Regions from separate parts of the Evansella sp. AB-rgal1 genome, predicted to be linked through region 3. Evidence: riboswitches for the same ligand, from Rfam matches in the RefSeq annotation. Region 3 holds a riboswitch; each other region holds the start of a gene.
What was found. Region 3 has a riboswitch for S-adenosylmethionine ahead of ACERII_RS11430 (sulfate permease). Riboswitches for the same ligand answer to the same signal wherever they lie in the genome.

Region 1 (7,494 bases), on a different contig from region 3:
CGTAATGATCTCCGTAAATAACTAACATTGTATTGTCGTATAAGTCTTTTTCTTTTAATTGTTCAACTAGCACTCTTATAGCTTCATCTGTGTAACGAACAGTAGGAAAGTAATTATTTACAATATTACTTTCAGAATCAAAAGGCTGTATCATCATATCTTCTTCCTCTAGATGATATGGGAAATGATTCGTCAACGTTATCATTGTACTGTAAAATGGTTCTGATAATTCTGTAATGAAATCCATGGATTGTTCAACAAAGTCGATATCTTTCATGCCCCATCCTACTGAGTTACTCATGGAAATTTTATAATCGCTAAATGAATAAATATCTTCATAACCTATATTCGGATACATGACGTTTCGATTATAGAAGGTAATGTCATTGGCGTGAAAAACAGATGTGCTATATCCACGACTAGATAAAGTCTCTGGTAATGCACGATATTCATTATCATCATGAGTTAGGAAAACAGCACCTCTACCTAATGGGTACAAAGAATTATTAACCAAAAACTCTGCATCAGAAGTTTTCCCCTGCCCTGTTTGATAATAAAAGTTATCGAAGTAATAGCTTTCTTCGATTAGCTCGTTTAAAAATGGTGTAATCTCTTCCCCATGAAGTGTTTCCTCAATAACAAAGCTCTCAAGGGATTCAACGGAGACCACAATAACGTTCATATCCTTCGCTACTCCATACATTTCTAAGCTAGAAGGAATTTCTGTGGACTCAAGATAATCTGTAATAGATGTCCAATCATCTTTTTCTGAAAAAACATTTTGCGTACTTGTTTGTGTATGAACGAATGCGTCATACACATAAAAATTGTATAAACCCATTGTTTGAATAAGTTGATTTCGGTTAAAAGCATGCGCTTTATCTACTGAAGTGAATTGATAAATACCTATTGTAGCGATAATTACCACTAATGTAGCAATTGCTTTTGACTTTTGGAAAGAAATTTTCGATACGGACAGTGGGAATGGTTTTTTCCAAATAAAGTATAGGAGTACAAATATATCGATAAAGTAAAAAATGTCATACCATTGAATCAATGCGAAAATGCTAGTGGTTAAATCCCCCATATTGGAGCTCATTAACAGCATGGGTAATGTGATAATATCACTAAATTCTCTAAAGTAAACAACATTGGAATATAAGACAATGGATAATGTGAGGGTAACAAACATAAAATACTTCCACTGAAATTTTTTATTAAAAAAGAGACCTATACTGAAAATAATGAACAGAAACAACAAAGGATTTATTGCAAAGATAATTGCTTCTATGAATTGATTTATATTTATATCAAAAGTTAGAGTAGATACGATAAATGTTTTAAACCAAAGTAATACAAAGCAGAATACCATGAATGAATGGGTCTTGATGAAAGTTTTCACAAGAGTAACCTCTCTTCCTATGACTTATCCATTAAAATGGAAATATCATTGTATCATTTTAAAGCAAATGTACTGAATTACGCAATAAAAGATTCATATTTTACAATAAATTAGAGATTGTTTTAACGGAATTTTAATAAAGAAGATAATTTTTAATAAATTTCTTAAAAATAAGGGGAGTTTGAAGAGATCTGAATCATTTTGTGGTTTTTAAAAAGATATTCTCTTTTATATCATAAATTTGTTCTTTTAGCGAATCATAAGAACTGATAGGAGGCGATTGTATGAACAAGAAAACAGATAAGAAATCAGAAAAAATTGCTGAAAAATCTTATGAACCCGCGAATTACCAAAGTAATGATGAGACAGAAAAAGGATTAGCAATTACCCACGAACAAGTTTCTGACGCATATATGGAAGGAACAATCGATGGCTCCATCGATCAAGTAGACAAAAATGGAGAGTTGAAAAGTGATGCAGGAGAAAAGATTAAAAGAAAAGGTTTTGATGAATAACGGAAATTTGGAGGGGGTATCATGGCAAGAAGAAATAAAATATTGATTCCTGAAGCTCGTGAAGGGCTAGATCGTCTTAAAGCACAAGTGACCAACTCTATGAGTCCAGAAAATGCAAAGTATGAGGTAGCAAAGGAACAGGGAATACCTCTAAAAAAGGGTTATAATGGAGAAATAAGGGCAAAAGATGCAGGGAAAATAGGCGGAAGTATTGGTGGAAACATGGTTCGTGAAATGGTAAAAATGGCCGAACAGCAGTTGAATAAAAGACAATAAATTTGTGTGAAAAAAGAAACAGCCCAAAGGTGAACTACCTTTGGGCTGTTTCTTATTCAAATGCTTTAATTCCTAAGCCGAAGTGTATTATAAAAAACACTATCACCATCATCAGTAGACCAAAAGTAAGTCCACGAAGTGCTTCTTTAACAAATAGATCGTCATTCTTATTTACTTTCATTTTTTATCCTCCTAGTAATTTGTTATTGAAGTATTTGGGAGGATGAGAGTACTAAATCAACTTTGTTATAGATGGAGAAGACTATATACTTTAACTTTTGTTTAGCAATGTAATCAGTATAAATGAATAATATAGCATTAATGTTTTCTTCTGCTTCTGTAAACAAAATGGGGTAGTTGATATAGATCTTTTTTATTTCATCGAGATCCGTTAGTGTCTTAGCTATCTCCATTGTTTCATGATCTATTGCGATCTTAGTTATGTATTTATCAGATGCAGCATAAGTGGACGGAATAGTGATGGAAAAGCTTGTTAGTACAATAAGTATAAGAGTTACTATGGTTTTCCTTAACACGTATTCTCCGACCCTTCTATTTGATGATAAACAAATTATATACGAATGAAACTCTAAATAAAAGGTGGAAAATAGCGGTTACCTTCAGTGGAGAGTTAACCTGTTACGCAAAGTATGCATTTTGGCTTATCTTCACCAAAAAAAAGCGCGTAGAATAAAATCTACGCGCTTATCCAAATATGATGTTTTCTAATTAAAATTGTTGTTCAGCTTGTTGTACAAGACGCTTTGTGATCTCCCCACCTACAGAACCATTAGCGCGAGAAGTCGCATCGGCACCAAGATTTACACCAAATTCTTGGGCAATCTCATACTTCATTTGATCCAATGCTTGTTGTACTCCTGGTACTAGAAGTTGATTGCTATTGTTGTTTTGTGCCATCTGTATCACCTCGCTTTGTTTTAGGTTACTACTAGTATGGTTGCAGAGAGAAATCATATGCAAAACGAAGCATGGCAATATTTTCCCACTATCTTCTTTGAAGCTATAATGCTTGATATGAGCGCATTTGTAGTAAGTTATAAAATTCTTTATTACATTGGTTATGTTAAAGAAAGTGTTGCTATGTACAATGTTGATTTTCCTGAAGGTCAGAGACTTGTTGAAAACCTACATAGTCTTTAATATAAGACGTTCGCAGTTATTTTAGAAGAGGATGAGTGAAAAAAGACGTTTGTATAGAAATAAATCTAATACATGGCACTTCAACCAACATCAACGTTTAACAGAGCCTATTTTAAAATTCGGGAATTTTCATGTAAAACTATTGACGATCATTTTCAAAAGTGGTAGTATTCGAAATAATTGGTAAATTATATAACAAATTAAAAATTACATAGAAGATTTTACTCTTATCAAGAGAGGTGGAGGGACAGGCCCGATGAAACCCAGCAACCACTGAAGGTTATTAAAGCTTCAGAAGGTGCTAATTCCTACAAAACTAGTTGGTTTTGAAAGATGAGAGAAAGGATATAAGCATCTACCCTTTCTCTTATAAAGAGAAAGGTTTTTTTCGTAAATGGGGCTAAAGTAACTAAATAAAGATGTTTGTCATTAAGCACTTATAGACAAGATCTTCTTACATAAAGAATGTTTTTAGGAAATGGAGAAATCAAAAAAATATAAATGGAGGAATGAATGATGAGTAAAGAACAAAATTTTGAAGGTTATAGTGTGGAAACACAATTATTACACGGAGGTCAGGAGCCAGACCCAACAACGGGTTCGAGAGCAGTTCCCATTTATCAGACAACTTCTTATGTTTTCCGCGACACAGAACATGCTGAGAATCTGTTTGGTCTTAAAGAGCAAGGGAATATTTACAGTCGAATCATGAATCCAACTGTAGATGTTTTTGAAAAAAGAATCGCATTACTTGAAGAAGGGGTTGCCGCAGTTGCTACTTCGTCAGGTATGTCTGCCATTGCTCTATCTATTTTAAATATTGCTGGTGCTGGAGATGAAATTGTTGCCGCAACAAACCTATATGGTGGTACATATAATCTTTTCTCCACAACATTACCTAGATATGGAATTACTGTTCATTTTGTAGACGCGAGTAATCCGGAAAACTTCAAAGAAGCAATAAATGAGAATACAAAAGCAATTTTTGCAGAAACAATTGGAAATCCAAGCCTACAAGTTCTAGATATTGCTGGAGTAGCAAATGTTGCGCATGATGCTGGTCTTCCACTTATTATCGATAATACGTTTGGAACTCCCTATACGGTAAAACCAATTGCACATGGCGCGGATATTGTTATTCACTCTGCGACAAAGTGGATTGGTGGCCATGGAACTTCTATCGGAGGAGTTGTGGTAGATGGAGGGAAGTTTGATTGGAACTCTGAGAAATACCCTAGTTTTACAGAACCAGACAGAAGCTACAACGGAATAACATATGCAAAAGATGTTGGAGAAGCAGCGTTTGCAATCAAGTTCCGAGTTCAATTGTTACGTGATTTCGGAGCTTGTCTAAGTCCTTATAACGCGTTCCAATTACTCCAAGGCTTAGAAACACTTCATTTACGTGTGCAGAGACACAACGATAATGCACTTGCTCTTGCGAAAAAATTAGAAGAACACCCTGCCGTTGCTTGGGTTTCTTATCCAGGTTTAGAATCTCACCCTTCCCATAAACATGCTTCTCAGTTATTAAAAGGTGGATACGGTTCTATCGTTATTTTCGGAATTAAAGGTGGAAAAGATGCAGGTCGCAAGCTCATCGATAATGTTGCCTTATGGTCGCATCTTGCAAATGTGGGAGATGCAAAAAGTTTAATTATTCACCCTGCAACAACAACACATCAACAATTGTCAGGGGAAGAGTTAGTAGCAACAGGGGTAACAGAAGATATGGTCCGTTTATCTGTTGGAATTGAAAATGTAGACGATTTATTAAAAGATTTAGATCAAGCGTTAGAAAAGGCAACAGGGAAGGCATTAGCAAAATAAGTGCATGTTTGGTACTTAAAAACAGCTTGTAAGTCATAACAAGAAAAGGGGTTTGATTCAATGAGTCATCCAGTATATAAATTAGCAATCATTGGTTTTGGAACAGTGGGAGAAGGAGTGTATCAAACACTATTGAAGAAATCAGAAAAAATAGCAGCAATATTAGGGCGACCAATAACAATCCCCTTTGTTCTTGTAAAAGATCAACTTAGAATGCGTAACGTATCGAGTATTACAAAAATTACTCATTCTTTTTCAGATATATTAGATGAATCAAATCTTGATGTAGTAGTAGAGGCTACACCTGACGCAAGTACTGCTTATCCGTATGTAACTAAACTATTGGAGAAAAGTATCTCGGTAATCTCTGCTAATAAAGAACTAATCGCCAAGCACGGGGAAGAGCTTCATAAACTTGCAAAAGAGAATGATTGTCAATTGTTATATGAAGCTGCCGTAGCTGGTGGGATACCTTTATTAAATACATTACGACATACATTAAAAACTAATAGTATCCAAAAACTAGAAGGAATATTAAATGGTACCTCTAACTTTATTTTAACCAAAATGAGAGAAGAAGCATCGAGTTTTGAAGTAGCTCTTGCAGAAGCACAGGAGAATGGTTATGCAGAAGCAATTCCAGATAAAGATGTAGACGGCTGGGATGCATACTACAAAACGTGCATACTAAGTCAGTGGATATTTGGCTGTTCTCCTGTGTGGAACTCTGAAAAACCAGTAGGGATAAGAGAAGTAGATGCAATCGATATATCATTAGCTGAGAATTTAAAAGCGAGAATAAAACATGTTGCTTCACTTCAAAAAGTTGAAAATTGTGTACGTGCTTCTATTCAGCCAACCCTCGTTTTTGAAGGTCACCCTTTATATAGTGTAGAGGATGTAAATAACGGTATATATATAGAAGGAAGTATCGTTGGTCCAGTGACGTTACAGGGGCCAGGAGCTGGGAAGTATCCTACATCGAGTGCCGTTGTGGAGGATGTAGTTAATTTTCTTTCAGAAAGAAACGAACCCTCTCTTCCAAAGGGAATTCAATTTCTGAAAGATGGGTTTGAAGATAGTGATAGCTCATTTCAGGAGAAACCTAATTTGTTTTTTCTAACTGCTCCTAATGGTTTGTCGAATCATTTAACAACGATGGGCTTTGATGTAATTAAGTCAGTTGTTCAGTTGGGGAAAAAATATGGAGCACTCGTAACTTCAGGCTCTACTAAGTTAGAACGTATAAAAACACTATGTAATGAATTAGAAATACAAGTATATCCAGTATTACTTGGGAAAAATGATAGTGTTGAAAAATATTATTTTAAAGAAAAAGCTATCTAACCTCTAAGGCAATGTTTCACAAAGTGGACACATTGCCTTTATTCTTAGTTGGTTGGTTTCATCCTTAGTCCTAGTAGTTACTATCACTAGATATAATTGGGCCTTGCTAGTAGGAATTTGTCTTGAAACAGGGTTTACGAGACAAATTAACAATGGAGTTGAACCGATTTGTTTTTTTACTTCTCTAACACACAAATAAGTATTTTTAGGATAACCTAATAATTAAGCGTTTACAAAATTATAACTTAAGTGTATTCTATTTGAAGAAACTAGGAAAAGTAGAATTACAATGTAACAAAAAATTTTGTTAGTAGTAACATAGTGATTACTTTCAGATTAGTAAATTATTACTATTTTTGTAATTTCAAAAAAAAATCAAAATTTTACAAGATTTTATGATATTCTATTAGAAATGAAATTAATAGTTTATTTCTATTCATACAAAAAAAGGTAGAGGTGCTGCAGATGTTTAGTACAATCCGCAATATTTTTCGCGTGGGAGACCTGCGCAACAAGATTATTTTCACATTATTAATGTTGGTCGTGTTCCGGATTGGTGCACATATACCAGCACCAGGGGTAGACGCAAGCCGACTTGATTTTGAGGGTCTTGCAGCGTTTGGATTTATCAATACATTTGGTGGGGGAGCCCTAGAGAATTTCTCTATATTTGCAACAGGTATTATGCCTTATATTACTGCATCCATTATTGTGCAACTTTTACGTTTAGATGTAGTTCCTAAATTTGCTGAATGGGCAAAAGAAGGCGAGCCTGGAAGAAAGAAACTAGCTCAAGTAACACGTTACGGAACGATTGGAATTGCATTTTTCCAAGCCTTAGCATTATCCATTGGTTTTAACAACTTAATGCCAGGACTAGTTCCAAACCCTACTGTTATCACATATTTACTAATTGCAGTCGTGTTAACAGCTGGTACAGCTTTCCTTATGTGGTTAGGAGAG
Region 2 (7,494 bases), on a different contig from region 3:
ATAGCGATGATGATAAGTGATAACATTACCATCGTGAAGTTAAATACTTGGAATCCGTATACGATCATGTAGCCGAGGCCTTGCTTTGACACAAGGAATTCTCCAACAATGACACCTACCCAAGCTAAACCTACATTAACTTTTAACGTAGAGATGATGGTTGGGTAAGAGGCAGGAAGAATAACAGAGAAGAACGATTGCTTTTTTGTTGCACCAAAAGACTTTATAACTTTTAAATAATTTTCGTCAACATTTTTAAATGCGCTGTAAACGACCATTGTTGTTATTACAACAGATATTAAAGCCCCCATTGCGATAATAGAAGTAAAACCTGGTCCTAAACCAACAATTAAAATAGGACCAAGGGCTACTTTTGGCATCGAATTTAAAATCACAATATAAGGATCCAATACCCTTGATAAAAATGGTGACCACCAGAGAATACCAGCCATCATTGTTCCTAGAATGGTACCGAGTAAAAAACCTAATATTGTTTCAAACAAGGTGACAGAAGTGTGTGTAAATAAACTTCCATCTTGTATTCTTGTTAAAAACAGATCCCAAACTCTTGATGGAGAACTAAATAATAACGGATCTATCCACCGATTTGCAGTAGCAACTTCCCAAAATGCAAAGAAGAAAATGAGGATCGCCACTTGAGTTAATCGAATATATCTTTTTTCCTTCAGAAGTCGTCTCGTATAATCTTTATGGAGCTGAATATTACTTTTCAAGGGACTCCAACTCCTTCCATACCTCTTGAAACCTTTCATTATATGTTGGGTGATTCCTTGTTTCAAAAGGTAATTTGGATCGTATATCCTCAGGGATATTAAAAATACGCTGCACTTCCCCAGGACTATGTCCAAGTAATACAACTCTGTCACTCATTGCAATTGCTTCACCAATATCATGAGTAACAAGTATAGCCGTTTTTTGATGCTCTTTAATTGTTGAAAACACAAGGTCTTCTAGTTTGAGCTTTGTTTGAAAATCTAGAGCTGAGAATGGCTCATCTAACAACAATAATTTTGGATCTGTAGAAAGCATTCTAACAAGTGCAACTCTTTGGCGCATTCCCCCAGATAATTGGGTAGGATACTCTTTCAATTTATCTCCTAATCCCATCTCCTCTAATAGATACAAAGCATGTTCTTTTGAGTCTTTTGTCAGCTTTCCCATTGTTTTTAATCCAAGGGTAATATTGTCTTCAATGGTCATCCATGGAAATAAATAATCTTGCTGTAACATATAACCCGTTTCAGGGGTAGGCTTTTTAATTTCCTTCCCATCTAACTGGACTGACCCTCGTGTGGGTAAGATTAGCCCAGAAATTAATGATAGGAGGGTGGTTTTCCCACATCCACTTGGCCCTATTAGTGAGACAAATTCTCCTTCTTCCACGGAAAAAGAAATATCTTTAATAGCTTCTGAAAAAGTATCCTTTGAAAAAAAGGTTTTATCCACTTTATCTAGCTGTAAAAAAGCCATTGTAACCTCCTAACTGAATCAGAATTTCTTCTGACTCATATTGAATGTTCCTAGACGTTGCCCGCCCACTATGATCCCTTCATAGTGGGCAAGTAGGCAACAGTCAGTTTATTTATTCATTCATAATTTTTGTTGAAACATCAGTATCAACCAAATCACTATATGGAACTTCCATTGGTAACTCTCCAGCTTCTTCCATGATTTCCTGAAGTAAATACCATGCTTCTTCTTGCAATAATGGTGCTTCAGCATAAGATCCTTGATCACGGTAGCGTTCTACAACTTGCTCAATTGTTTCTAAAGAAGTATCCTCAAAATAATCCACAATAGCTTTCGCTACAACGTCTGCCGGTTGTTCTTGCACCCATTGTTGTGCACGATATAGTGCTCTTGTGAATTTTTCAATTGTCTCTGAGTTTTTATCTAAATAACTTGCTTTTGCCATATACACAGTATATGGAATGTTACCTGATTGAGTTCCAAAGGAGTCTACGATATAACCAATTCCATCTTCCTCAAATTGAGTTGCTTGTGGTTCAAATAGCTGAACGTAATCTCCCGTACCTGATGCAAAGGCAGAAGGAATATTCCCAAAGTCGATATTTTGAATTAATTCAAGCTCATTATGGGGATCAATTCCATGTTGCTTTAACACAAACTCACCAACCATTTGCGGCATACCACCAGCACGTTGACCAAGAAATGTACTTCCTTTTAAGTCATCCCACTCAAAGTTCTCAACAGGTTCTCGTGATACAAGGAATGTTCCATCCGTTTGTGTTAGTTGGGCGAAGTTAATCGCGGGATCATTTGCCTCTTGAGCATATACATAAATGGATGTTTCTGCCCCAACAAGAGCAATATCAATTCCATCCGATAGGAGTGTCGTCATTGTCGTATCTCCACCCCATGTAGTCGTCAAATCTACATCAAGACCTTCATCTTCAAAGAAACCTTGGGATAACGCTACGTATTGTGGGGCATAAAATATTGATCTAGTAACCTCCCCTACTCTAACTTCTGTTAAATCATCATTATCTGAACTACACGCAGCTAAAAACGCAGTTGTTAATAAAATAAAAATTAATAACCCGTATTTCACCAATTTCATTTTTGTTTCCCTCCTGAAAAGAATAGGTATACGCTGATGTGATAAATTATGAAGAAAGATCATAAAATGTGATTCAGAACAGAAAAAATGTTATTTTAAATGTAGTCATAAACGGAAAGGTGCGTATTCATGGATGATTTAATACTTGATGAAACAGTAATCCCTTCCCCTAGTGAAGACTTAAAACTTTCTATCGTTACATACAAATCAGGGGAGTTAAAAGTTAAAGGATACCTGTTGGAACCTGTGAAAAAAGGGAATTATTCTGGGCTTTTATACTTACGTGGAGGAATCCGTCATGTTGGGATGGTTCGAATATCGCGAATTACTCAATATGCTTCAGAAGGTTTCGTTGTATTTGCACCATTTTATCGCGGTAACTTAGGCGGGGAAGGTACGGAGGATTTTGGAGGGGAAGACCGAGTAGATGCCATAGCTGCATACGATGTGTTGTACAGCAGGGGAAATGTAACGAAGTATATCCATGTTGTTGGTTTTTCTCGAGGAGGTATGATGGCAGCGTTTGTTTGTAAGGAGAGAAAAGCAACGTCAATGGTAACCTGGGGGGGAGTGTCAGATTTAGCTTTCACTTATGAAGAGCGACCGGACTTACGTAAAATGTTAAGAAAAGTTACAGGTGGATCACCGGAAAAAAACATAGAAGCGTACTTAGAACGATCACCAATTATGTATACAGAAAGTATGAATTGTCCTATCTTAATAGTTCACGGAAAAGATGATAAAAGTGTAGGTTTACAACATGCCATCTTATTGGAAAATAAATTAAATGAAGAAAAGAAGGATGTAGAAAGTTGGTTATTCGATGGGGTAGGTCACACATTGTTAGTGAAAGAGCAGTTAGCTATTACAAGGGAGGTAACTGCCTGGCTGAGAAAGGTGGAAAAAAGGAGCAAAGGATAAAGTGGTAGGCACTGGGGATGCCTACCATTTTATTAAAGGATAAGAATTTATAAAATTTTTTTGAACTTAGAAAGGTGTCTAGCTCCATGCGCCAGGACCTCGTGTCAAATAACCTGGCCGATTAAAAAGTAAAAAGCACTTTTTATTGTCCAGAACATTTGCATTTCGGTCCTGAGAGGGCGCATTGCGCTTTTCTTATTTATATATTCGGTCCAGAATTTTTCACAGCAAGAGATACAGAGTAGAATTGTTCAAAGTTAGTTTGAAATTTTTGTGCAAGGAGCAGGGCTTTTTCCTTATAATCCTCTTTATTTTTCCATGTTTTCATAGGCTGTAATAATTCATCAGGAACACCAGGACAATGTGCAGGAATATGAAGTCCAAACACTGGGTCCCTTGTAGTTTCAACCGTATTTAATTCTCCTTGTAAAGCAGCTCGAACCATTGCTCTAGTATAGGCTAAATCCATTCTTTTCCCCACTCCATAAGGGCCACCAGACCATCCGGTGTTAACAAGAAAAACATCCACATTATGCTCTGATATTTTCTGACCTAACATACTCGCATATCGATATGGAGGAAGAGGAAGAAATGGTGCACCAAAACATGTGGAAAAGGTAGCTTCTGGTTTTGTAACACCCCGCTCTGTTCCAGCTAACTTACTTGTATATCCCGATAAAAAGTGGTACATCGCCTGTTCCTTCGTTAATTTACTAATCGGAGGAAGCACTCCAAATGCATCTGCAGTAAGAAAAATAATAGTGCTAGGATGACCAGAAATACTTGGATTTATAGCATTGGGAATGGACTCAATGGGATAAGCTGCACGAGTATTTTCTGTATAAAAAGTGTTACCATAATTTGCTTCCCTTGTTTTCTCATCCACTACTACATTTTCCAATACTGAACCAAACCGCAATGCCCTATAGATTTGTGGTTCCTTTTCTGGTGATAAGTTGATGCATTTTGCATAACAACCACCCTCGATATTGAACACACCAGTTGTGGACCAACCGTGTTCATCATCACCAATTAAATTTCGATAAGGGTCGGCAGAAAGTGTTGTTTTACCAGTTCCAGATAAACCAAAGAATAGTGCCACATCTCCTTCTTCTCCAACATTGGCTGAACAATGCATTGGAAGAACGTTTTGATCAGGTAATAGATAATTCATAACAGAGAATATGGATTTCTTCATTTCTCCTGCATACTCTGTTCCACCAATTAAAACTGTTTTCTTTTCAAAAGAAATAATAACAAAAGCTTCAGAATTTGTTCCATCATGTACTGGGTCTGCACTAAAACCAGGTGCAGAAATGATAGTAAACTCAGGGAGAAACGTTGATAATTCCTCTTCGGAAGGTCTGATGAATAATTGTCTAGCAAATAAATTATGCCATGCTAGTTCATTGATAATTCTAAGGGAAACATTGTTTTTTTTATCTGCACCTACATATCCGTGGCGGACAAATAATTCTCCTTTTTTACTCAAATAGTGTAACACTTTAGAATATAGACGCTCAAAATGAGCAGAGGATATTGGTTGGTTTACTTTTCCCCATTCAATATTTTTTTGTATGGAACGTTCATGGACGATAAATTTGTCTTTTGGTGAACGACCAGTATATTGTCCGGTTGTAGCTTGAAATGCTCCACTAGAAGTTAGAATCCCTTCCTTTCTTACTAGTGCCCTTTCAACTAATTGAGCAACAGGCAAATCATAGAAAACTTTATCACTTCTTTGCAATAAGCGTTCTAATTCCAGTTCAAATTGTACTGTACTCATTTTTTCACCCCTTCTAGTTACACTGAATATCTTATATAAGATATTAAACTTTAATTAGTATAACGTTAATATAAAATTAGTATATACTAATTGTTGGAGGTTTGTAACTGTTTTATCATAGTTTTTTTCGTTTTTTCTTTGTATAATTTTACCTGAATGAATTATCCATCTAATTACAAACTAAAGATAAGTATGAAGGGAAAATTTCGTAATCATTTAATAGAAAATACATTTGAAATATATGTATGAGAAGATTGCTTGCCGAGCCATATAGGATAATATTGGTTGACAGTTCATAGGAAATCAGTTATTCTTTTTGCGAATGGATGGATACTCTTATTCCGAGATGGCGGAGGGACAGGCCCGAAGAAGCCCAGCAACCATCACCTACGAAAAAAAGGTGAACGGTGCTAACCTGCAAGACATATATACAAATATGTCTTGAGCGATAAGAGGAGAAAGGCGAATGGGATTACCTTTTCCTCACTTGGAAAAGGCTTTTTTATTGCTTGTTTTTATAATAAAAATTGGTGAAGTCTGATTATCGATTAGTACCATTCTGCTGGGAAACGAGTACCGTCGCTTCAATAAACATATCCTAAATGGGAAAAGAAATAAGGAGGTACGTACTGTGGCAGAAAAACGTCGTTTATTTACTTCTGAGTCAGTAACAGAAGGGCATCCAGATAAAATTTGTGATCAAATTTCTGATGCCATTTTAGATGAAATATTAACCAAAGATCCGAACGCTCGTGTAGCTTGTGAGACATCTGTAAATACAGGCCTTGTTTTAGTCGCGGGTGAAATAAGTACAAGCACATATGTAGATATTCCAAAGATTGTTCGTGAAACAATAAAAGGAATTGGTTACACAAGAGCAAAATATGGTTTCGACTATGAAACTTGTGCTGTATTAACATCGATTGATGAGCAATCACCTGATATTGCTCAAGGTGTTGATAGAGCATTGGAAGCTCGTGAAGGACAAATGAGTGATAACGAAATTGAAGCAATTGGTGCTGGGGACCAAGGTTTAATGTTTGGTTACGCTGATAACCAAACACCGGAGCTAATGCCTCTTCCAATTTCATTATCACATCAACTTTCTCGTCGTTTAAGTGAAGTGAGGAAAAAAGAAACGATTGGTTATTTACGACCTGATGGAAAAACACAAGTAACGGTTGAATATGATGAAAATAATCAACCAAAAAGAATTGATACAATTGTTATTTCAACACAGCATCATCCAGAAGTGACAAATGATCAAATTGTAGCTGATTTAAAAGAGCATGTAATCAAACCAATTGTGCCAGCTGAATTAATTGATGAAAACACTAAATATTTTATCAATCCTACTGGGCGTTTTGTTATTGGTGGGCCCCAAGGAGATGCTGGATTAACAGGAAGAAAAATCATCGTTGATACTTATGGTGGATATGCTCGCCATGGTGGAGGAGCTTTCTCAGGGAAGGATCCTACAAAAGTAGACCGTTCAGCAGCATATGCAGCACGATATGTTGCGAAAAATATAGTGGCCGCTGGTCTTGCGGATCGTTGTGAAGTACAATTAGCTTATGCTATTGGTGTAGCACAGCCTGTGTCTATTTCCATTGATACGTTTGGAACAGGGGCAGTTTCCGAAGAAATCTTGGTTGATGTAGTGCGAGATAACTTTGATTTACGTCCTGCAGGAATCATTAAAATGTTGGACCTTCGCCGTCCAATATATAAACAAACGGCAGCATATGGGCATTTCGGACGAACGGACTTAGATGTTCCGTGGGAAAAAACAGATAAAGCAGCAACTCTAAAAGAACAAGCGTTAAGGGCTTCAAAATAAGTAATGAAAAAGGGAGTATCCATAGATACTCCCTTTTCCTGTCATAATAAATACAACTATTTTTGTAAAGTTTTATAATACTGTCCTTTTTCAACATACTCTCTTCGAATACGATCCATTTCCATTATATCTTTATCTGTTAGCTTTCTAACTACTTTCGCTGGTCTACCAAACGCTAATGTTCTCGGGGGGATTTTCTTGCCCGGTGAAACTAAACTACCGGCCCCGATAAATGCGTTTTCACCAATTTCTGCACCATCTAAAATAGTTGATCCCATTCCCACAAGAGCATGTTTTTTTACAACACAACTATGTAATATACATTGATGGCCAATCGTAACACCG
Region 3 (7,494 bases):
TACCTCCATGTGGTGTACTAAGTGTCATTATCGCACTTCCTCTCTATTATTTGTGTAATCCACATTCTGTTTTTTCCTTACCAGCCCAACGTCCTGCACGCAAATCTTCTCCTTCTTTTACAGGAAACGTACATTTACTACAGCCGATACTTGGGTAACCTTGATCGTGAAGCTCATTATAAGGAAGTTCAAAAAGCTTAATATATTGCCAAACTTCATCCCACGTCCAATGAATAAGAGGACAGATTTTAATGGATTGAAATTTATTATCTTTGTTAACAAATTGCGTATTAGCTCTCGTTGGTGACTGTTCTCTCCTAAGACCTGTTAACCACGCCTTACTTCCATGAAGTGCTTTTTCTAACGGAATGTTCTTTCGTATCTTGCAGCAAAGATCTGGATCTACTTCCCACAGTTTTTTTCCATATTGCTCTGCCTGTTGTTCTAATGTGACCTCTGTCTGGGCATACTCAATAATTAACTTAGGGTATTTATTCTTTATTTTTCCAATTAGCTCATAGGTCTCTTGAAAATGTAAATGGGTATCAAGAAATACAACCCTCGCATTCGGCTTTACTTTGCTAATTAAATCTAGTAGAACAATTGCTTCTGCTCCGAAGCTACATGCATAGGTTAAGTCATCCTTAAACGTTGCGTATGCCCATTTCAACACTCCTATGGAATCCTTTTTCGCCAATAAATCATTGGTTTGGCTATAGACAAAGTCTTTCGTTGTTTCATAGGATAATTGTTGTGTCTCAATTCCCATGACTTAAATTCCCCCTCCTTGATCATGTACAGATCGTCTTTCCTCTTTAATTGATTGATAAAGGCTAATGGATCCAAACGTAGTAACAAAAATGCTGATAACAATCACAATAATGTATGGGTTTGGATGTAAAACCAGATGAATTAAACTATAGGAAACTACCAATGACATCACTGGCGAGACGATCCACACCTTAATAATTTTCTTAATCACTGTTTTTTGCCATAACTGAAATCCATTTTCAGCTGTACCAACACCTACAATGGCTGACGTTGTTGCTTGGGTTAACGGCACCGGTATTCCAAATATGGAAGCTGCAATCACTAATGATGCTCCTGTTCCTGACACTGCTGTACCTTGAAGCATGGAAAGTGATGTAATTTTCTTCCCATTTGTCTCAAGAACTCTTCCTCCAAGTAGGATAGCTCCTATTGCAAGAAAAATTGCACCTAGGTAAATACCTCGAGTTTCATGCATAATGCCAGCACCAATAAGAGGACCGATTGCGTTTGCCACATTATTCATACCAGCTGAAAATGCCTCTAGAAACCCAGTTAGGATTAACAGGAATACAAGCCATTTTCTCCATTTCCCTTCCCCTTTCAGTTGGGGCCATCGTTTTTCCATAATGATTATTACTTTTCCTGCAACAAATGCTATAAGAAATGCTGCGAATGGGATGATGAGCCAAAACGATATGATATATATAACGTTATTGACATAAAGCGCTTGAAAGGCAATTCCCACTCCTACAATCGAACCGATGGTTACTTCACTAGTAGAAAGAGGTATTCCAATAACATTTGCTATAAACAAAGTAAGTGTAGCGCCTATTAAGATTACAAGTACTATCTCAACTGTTAAAATGCTGGTAGGAATAATTCCTCCCCCAATAGTCTTAACAACCTCACCACTTCCAATGACAGCACCTAAAAATGCTCCTAAACCTACTAAACTTAATGCTAGTTTTTTATTCTTAATTGCTCCACTTCCGTATACTGGCCCCATAGTTGCTGCCGCACCACTTGCTCCGATGTTCATTGCGAAAAATAAAGCGATTGCGATTGCTAAGTAAATTAACACGTTGATACACCCACCTTCTTTGTTGGTTAAAACTATGTAAGTCTACTATTCTTGTAATTCTTATCAAAATACTCGGAATTAAGATAATAAAAATTGTCCTTCCATACAGGAAGTTGACAAGTTGTTTAAGACGGATGTCAAACCCCTTATCTATCAGTTACTTCAAACTCTGCTGGATGTAACAGGTATTTAAAAGAATCAATGCTTGATGATGCATCATTGGGGTAAACCCCCTCCTCTTCTCTGGATAAGAGTTACTATATGTAAATTTTACTGTTTTGTTCTTTTTTTATAATTTTTTTTAAATTACTGTTTAGTATAATTTCATTTCTTGAACATTCAATTTCATTCATTATAATTCCTATCGGTTTTTACGTCAATGAAATTTTTACTAAATATTCTTTTTTTTCGAACAACATTCCCTCGTCATAATCAATCAACACAAATCTTCACTCCCCTCCTTATCATAAAGCTCACGAGATAAGAGAACTATCTCCTCCTTTTAATGAAACAAAGCTACCTATTTTAGAATAGGTAGCTTTGTTTTTTATATTATTATTTACCCTTGTAAAATACCTTCTCTAGGTGTTACTCCAAAAGCGGAAGCTAAAGCTATTAAATCTTTATCCGTAATCACCTGTTTTACTCCACCTTGATGAGAATGAATGATTGTATAAATTTGTGCTGCTTTCTCTACCGTTTCAATTAATCCGAAAGTTTCATCCATCGTAGTTCCAGCTCCAAATATACCGTGCTGTGGCCAGATAACTACACGATAATCAATCATTTTCTCCGCTGTTTTCTCCCCAATCAAGTCCGTTCCAGGAACCATCCATGGTAATAACGCCACTCCATCTGGAAAAACAACAACACATTCCGTACACATTTGCCATAATGTCTTTGTAAAGCTTTTTTCTTCAAGCTCATGAGTGAATGTCATAGCAAGAACATTCGTAGCGTGGTTGTGCATAATGACACGGTGATTTTTATCTACTTTTAATCTAGCAATATGACTCATAAAGTGAGACGGAAGCTCGCTTGTAGGGTTACCGCCATTTTTTAAACCCCAAAGGATATCTATACTGTCTCCCAATTCACTAACACGAAGAATTCCTAAGCAGTCTTCAGGATTCCCTTTTACATTTTTAAAGTATTTTCCTGATCCAGTCACGATAAAGTACTTATTTGAAAGCTCTGGAACCGGGAAATTTAAAGGCAAGTTACGTAATACGCGAGTAATATCTAAGTAAGATGATACTTCCTCTTCTGTTAATAGGTAACTAATATTTCCACCATTCCGCTCATCCCAACCCATTCTCCACATGTTATAAGTAGCATCCATCATTTCTTGAACAAACGGAGCTTGAATTACTTTCTCATCCATAATCTCTTGTAACGTTTGTTGTAGTCTTTTATCATTAATCACGTTTCATCTCTCCCTTATTTCTAATGTGTGATTTTAAATACAGGTCCAAAGATTGTTCAACACTTCACATTTTATAACTTTATTTTATAGCTACGCCAAGCAATAGTCAACATAAATCCAACTTATTATTTTTGTTTATTTTTGTTTTGACATATTTCCGTCATATTTAAAGGTTTTTTGTAAGCGTTTACGATAGTTTATGTCCGTTTATGTTTGTTTTGTCTGTTTATATATAACTACATAAATTTTCCTTCGCATGAGAAAAGTCTTTTGCTTTCGGCTTCCCTAAAATTTTTTATGAGGAAAAAAGAACACCCTCCCTAACAAAAGGAAGAGTGTTCTGGAAATTACATATTATCTTTTTAGCAATACTTCTTGCTCATACTTTTTCACTTCTTCTAACCAAGATTCTTTTACAGGAACACCCATTTTTTCGCAATAGTAATCCCAAATAGCTCCGAATGGATATGTTTTGAACTCTTCAAATAATGCTAATCTTTCTGTGAAGTTCTCTTCTTCTTGAAGTTGTTTTAAATGCTCGTTTGGAGTAAGCATTGCATAAAGTAATGCTTTAATCATATTTCTCGTACCAATTGTCCAAGCAGCCACACGATTAATGCTCGCATCGAAGAAATCAAGACCAATAATTACTTTATCTAACGCATCATTACGAACAATTTCTAAAGCAATTTCACGTAATTCATCATCTAAAATAACAACATGATCACTATCCCAACGTACAGGTCTTGATACATGTAATGCTAGCTTATCGCTATATAAAAGCATAGAAGAAATTTTATTCGATACTGTTTCTGTTGGGTGGTAATGTCCTGTATCTAACAAACAAATTTTATCGTTTTTCAGCGCATACCCAAGGTAAAACTCATGAGAGCCTACAACATAAGACTCAGAACCAATTCCAAATACTTTACTTTCTACCGCATCTAAATTGTACTTCTCATCAATTTCTTCAGTGAAAATCTTATCTAAAGAATCTTTTAAACGTTGTCTTGGAGTGAAACGATCACTAGGGATATCTTTATAACCATCTGGAATCCAAACGTTAGTTAAACTTGGCGTACCAAGTTCTTTTCCAAAATATTCACCAATTTTACGACTTACTTTACAATGCTCAATCCAGAAATTACGAATTTCTTCATCTGGATGAGATAGTGTAAGACCATCTGCTGCTTTTTCGTGTGAAAACAAAGTTGGATTGAAATCTAAGCCTAGTCCATGTTCTTTAGCCCAGTTTACCCATTTCTCAAAATGTTTTGGCTCAAGTTCATCACGCTCAACAGCAACACCATCTGTTTCTGCATAGATAGCATGTAAGTTCACACGGTGCTTACCAGGAATTAAAGAAAATGCTTTTTCTAAATCGGAACGTAATTGTTCCGGAGTTGTTGCTTTCCCAGGATAGTTTCCAGTTACATCAATCCCACCAGAAAGTTCTCTTTGGTTTACTTCAAAACCTGTCACGTCATCACCTTGCCAGCAGTGCATGGAAATAGGTACCTGTTTTAATTTCTCTAGTACGCTATCAACGTCAATTCCCCATTTTTCATATTGTTTTTTCGCTAGTTCATAGTTTTCTTTTACAGACATGTTTATCTCTCCTTCAATTCTCTATTAGATAGTTTCCGGTACGTATGTTTTCACATCAAACGAATTTTTTATGATTGTTCGTGCTTGTTGTATATCAGTTATTTCACCAAGTGCCATAAATTGAGCAACAATGTTACCAATCGCCGTCGCTTCTACAGGCCCAGCATTCACTTCTTTTTTCGTAACATTTGCGATTAGCTGATTTAAATATTCATTTTGGCATCCGCCACCAATAACATTTATTTTATGGAATTGCTTATCTAGTATTTTTTCTAACTCTTGAATTGTTTGTTCGTAACTATCTGCAAGACTTATAAACACGCATTTTGCAATTTCCCCTGGAGTCTCAGGAACTGCTTGACCTGTTTCTTTACAATAGTTTTGAATTTCTTTCATCATGTTTTCAGGATTTAAGAAACGATCTTCATTTACATTAACAGTAGATGTAAAGTTAGTCGCTGCTCTCGCTAAATCTACTAATTCAGGGAAAGAATAGCGGTCGTCATAGTTTCGTTTCACTTCTTGAATCATCCAAAGACCCATGATATTTTTCAAGAATCGAAAACGATAGTCGATTCCACCTTCATTTGTATAGTTGTACTCCAGTGCTTTCGGTGTACAAATTGGCTGTTCGTTTTCCACTCCCATTAGCGACCACGTTCCAGAACTGATATAAACTGTCTCATCTAACTCAGGAACGGAGATTACAGCAGAACCTGTGTCGTGAGTAGCCGGTAAAACCACCTTCATATCAAAACCAAATTCGGAAACTAGTTCCTCTTTCAGGTTTCCAAGGATCGTTTTTGGCACTTTTATCTCTTGGAATATTTTCTTGTTTATTCCTAGTTTATCGATCAATTCATTATCCCAATCTTTTTCATTTGCATTTACAAGCTGAGTTGATGTTGCATTTGTATACTCATTTGCAACTTTACCTGTTAGTAAATAATTAAAATAATCAGGTATCATAAGGAATGTTTTTGCTTTTTCCAACACTTCTGGTTGTGTTTGTTTTAATGAGTATAACTGGTATATAGTGTTAAATTTCAAATATTGGATTCCTGTTTTTTCATATAATTGGTCTTTTGAAATAACGTTTTCGAATACTTTTTCCATCATTCCATCAGTACGTGAATCCCGATATGCAACTGCATTCGTTAACGGCTCGTTCTTTTCATCTAAAAGTACAAAATCAACAGCCCAAGTATCGATCCCTATACTCTCTGGTAAAATGGCCTCTTTCCTGCACTCGCGAATTCCTTGCTTAATTTCTTGGAAAAGCTGATCTACTTCCCAGCAATATTGACCGTCTTTCTGCACCATTTTGTTTTCAAAACGGTATATTTCTTTGAGTTGAAGCTTCTGGTTTTCAAGCTGCCCTAAGATCAACCTACCACTTGATGCACCGATATCAACAGCTATACACGTTTTCCCCATCGTTATCACCCTTTTCGTAAACGCTTTCTATCTATCATCTTAAATGAAAAGTAGACGGAAAAATATAACGTAAATTATTTATTTATTGTCCTTATTTGCAGGGGGGAGCATCTATACTTTTCCATTTGGGAAAAGATAATGTGAAGCTGAACCTTTATTTATTGAACAAAATTTCGTCGTCAATATTCTAAGAACAGTTTTTCTCGTATTAAAAACATTACACCATTCAATAATGTCAGTAACCGTAATAGGCTTATTGGGGAATAGTAAAACATATTCTTTTATACTTCTCATTACACTATCATCTAACTCTTCGATAAATTTACATTGAATACACTTCATCTTATTTTTTGAAAACATATTAAGAAAACTATTACACCAAGGACAAATAATGCCTTTTTTCAGCGTATGTATATTATATTTCGGCAACTTCGCTCGTTCTAAATTATCATTATGGATCGAAAGTAAGAAAGAAGCTAGCTGATGATGTTTAGGGGATAAGATAGAACTTCCTAAGTTTAATTTTTGAAGATGTCTTTTTAATTGGGGTGGGAATACAAAAGGTAACTCTTGTGTGGAATTATAAAGATGAAATTCAGGGTTATTAAAAATAACATTGGATTGAAGTTGAAAATGTAGACTGTTTTGATCGAGTAATTGTTGAAAAAGAGTTTCTGAACGATGTAATTGGTGGACAGGGTTAGTAATTTTCAGTGAACCTATACATAGTTTATTCCCTTCTAACCAATAATCTCCCGTATAATTCTTCACTTCAGAAAGATAGATATTTTGAGAAGAAATGATTAGAGTGTCTATTTGAAAGATAGAATTATTTACTTCGAATACTAGATTATGAAAAATTAAGATATCTGATTCTCCATGCAGCTTCTCTAATAACCAGATAAAACGTTGTTCACCAATATATCCTTTTTCAAGACTGTGGTAATACTTCATTTCATTTTCTGAGAGTGCCATACGTGGGTGCAAGCTTCTAAAAACTTGAAGATTTAAGGGAGGAGAGAGGGGTTTCATTTGCAATGTGAGTCACTTCCTTTTTATTTAATTTAGTTTATATGTTTAATATAATTTGTATTCTAGTAGTTTTCAACGATTTTTTTTAGCTTTGGCTACATTTTTGATAGATTATCAATTTTTTTACTATAAGTACTGT

Region 1: linked by a shared signal. The riboswitch ahead of ACERII_RS21185 (O-acetylhomoserine aminocarboxypropyltransferase/cysteine synthase family protein) and the one ahead of ACERII_RS11430 (sulfate permease) in region 3 are both predicted to bind S-adenosylmethionine.
Region 2: linked by a shared signal. The riboswitch ahead of metK (methionine adenosyltransferase) and the one ahead of ACERII_RS11430 (sulfate permease) in region 3 are both predicted to bind S-adenosylmethionine.

The regions. Positions count from the first base shown of each region.
Region 1 covers NZ_JBGUAU010000032.1:1,218-8,711, forward strand. The annotation lists gene ACERII_RS21150 (LTA synthase family protein) at 1-1,402, opposite strand, end outside; gene ACERII_RS21155 (YozQ family protein) at 1,687-1,917, shown strand; gene ACERII_RS21160 (alpha/beta-type small acid-soluble spore protein) at 1,939-2,193, shown strand; gene ACERII_RS21165 (hypothetical protein) at 2,246-2,374, opposite strand; gene ACERII_RS21170 (hypothetical protein) at 2,397-2,729, opposite strand; gene ACERII_RS21175 (alpha/beta-type small acid-soluble spore protein) at 2,923-3,111, opposite strand; gene ACERII_RS21180 (hypothetical protein) at 3,169-3,354, shown strand; SAM riboswitch class I at 3,579-3,694, shown strand; gene ACERII_RS21185 (O-acetylhomoserine aminocarboxypropyltransferase/cysteine synthase family protein) at 3,871-5,184, shown strand; gene ACERII_RS21190 (homoserine dehydrogenase) at 5,245-6,531, shown strand; gene secY (preprotein translocase subunit SecY) at 6,997-7,494, shown strand, end outside.
Region 2 covers NZ_JBGUAU010000021.1:74,326-81,819, reverse strand. The annotation lists gene ACERII_RS17505 (ABC transporter permease) at 1-734, opposite strand, end outside; gene ACERII_RS17500 (ABC transporter ATP-binding protein) at 724-1,491, opposite strand; gene ACERII_RS17495 (ABC transporter substrate-binding protein) at 1,604-2,602, opposite strand; gene ACERII_RS17490 (alpha/beta hydrolase family protein) at 2,732-3,523, shown strand; gene pckA (phosphoenolpyruvate carboxykinase (ATP)) at 3,723-5,309, opposite strand; SAM riboswitch class I at 5,643-5,764, shown strand; gene metK (methionine adenosyltransferase) at 5,941-7,149, shown strand; gene ACERII_RS17475 (gamma carbonic anhydrase) at 7,206-7,494, opposite strand, start outside.
Region 3 covers NZ_JBGUAU010000011.1:159,972-167,465, reverse strand. The annotation lists gene sat (sulfate adenylyltransferase) at 1-28, opposite strand, end outside; gene ACERII_RS11435 (phosphoadenylyl-sulfate reductase) at 47-769, opposite strand; gene ACERII_RS11430 (sulfate permease) at 773-1,852, opposite strand; SAM riboswitch class I at 1,996-2,106, opposite strand; gene rhaD (rhamnulose-1-phosphate aldolase) at 2,412-3,236, opposite strand; gene rhaA (L-rhamnose isomerase) at 3,633-4,886, opposite strand; gene rhaB (rhamnulokinase) at 4,911-6,323, opposite strand; gene ACERII_RS11410 (nuclease-related domain-containing protein) at 6,435-7,355, opposite strand.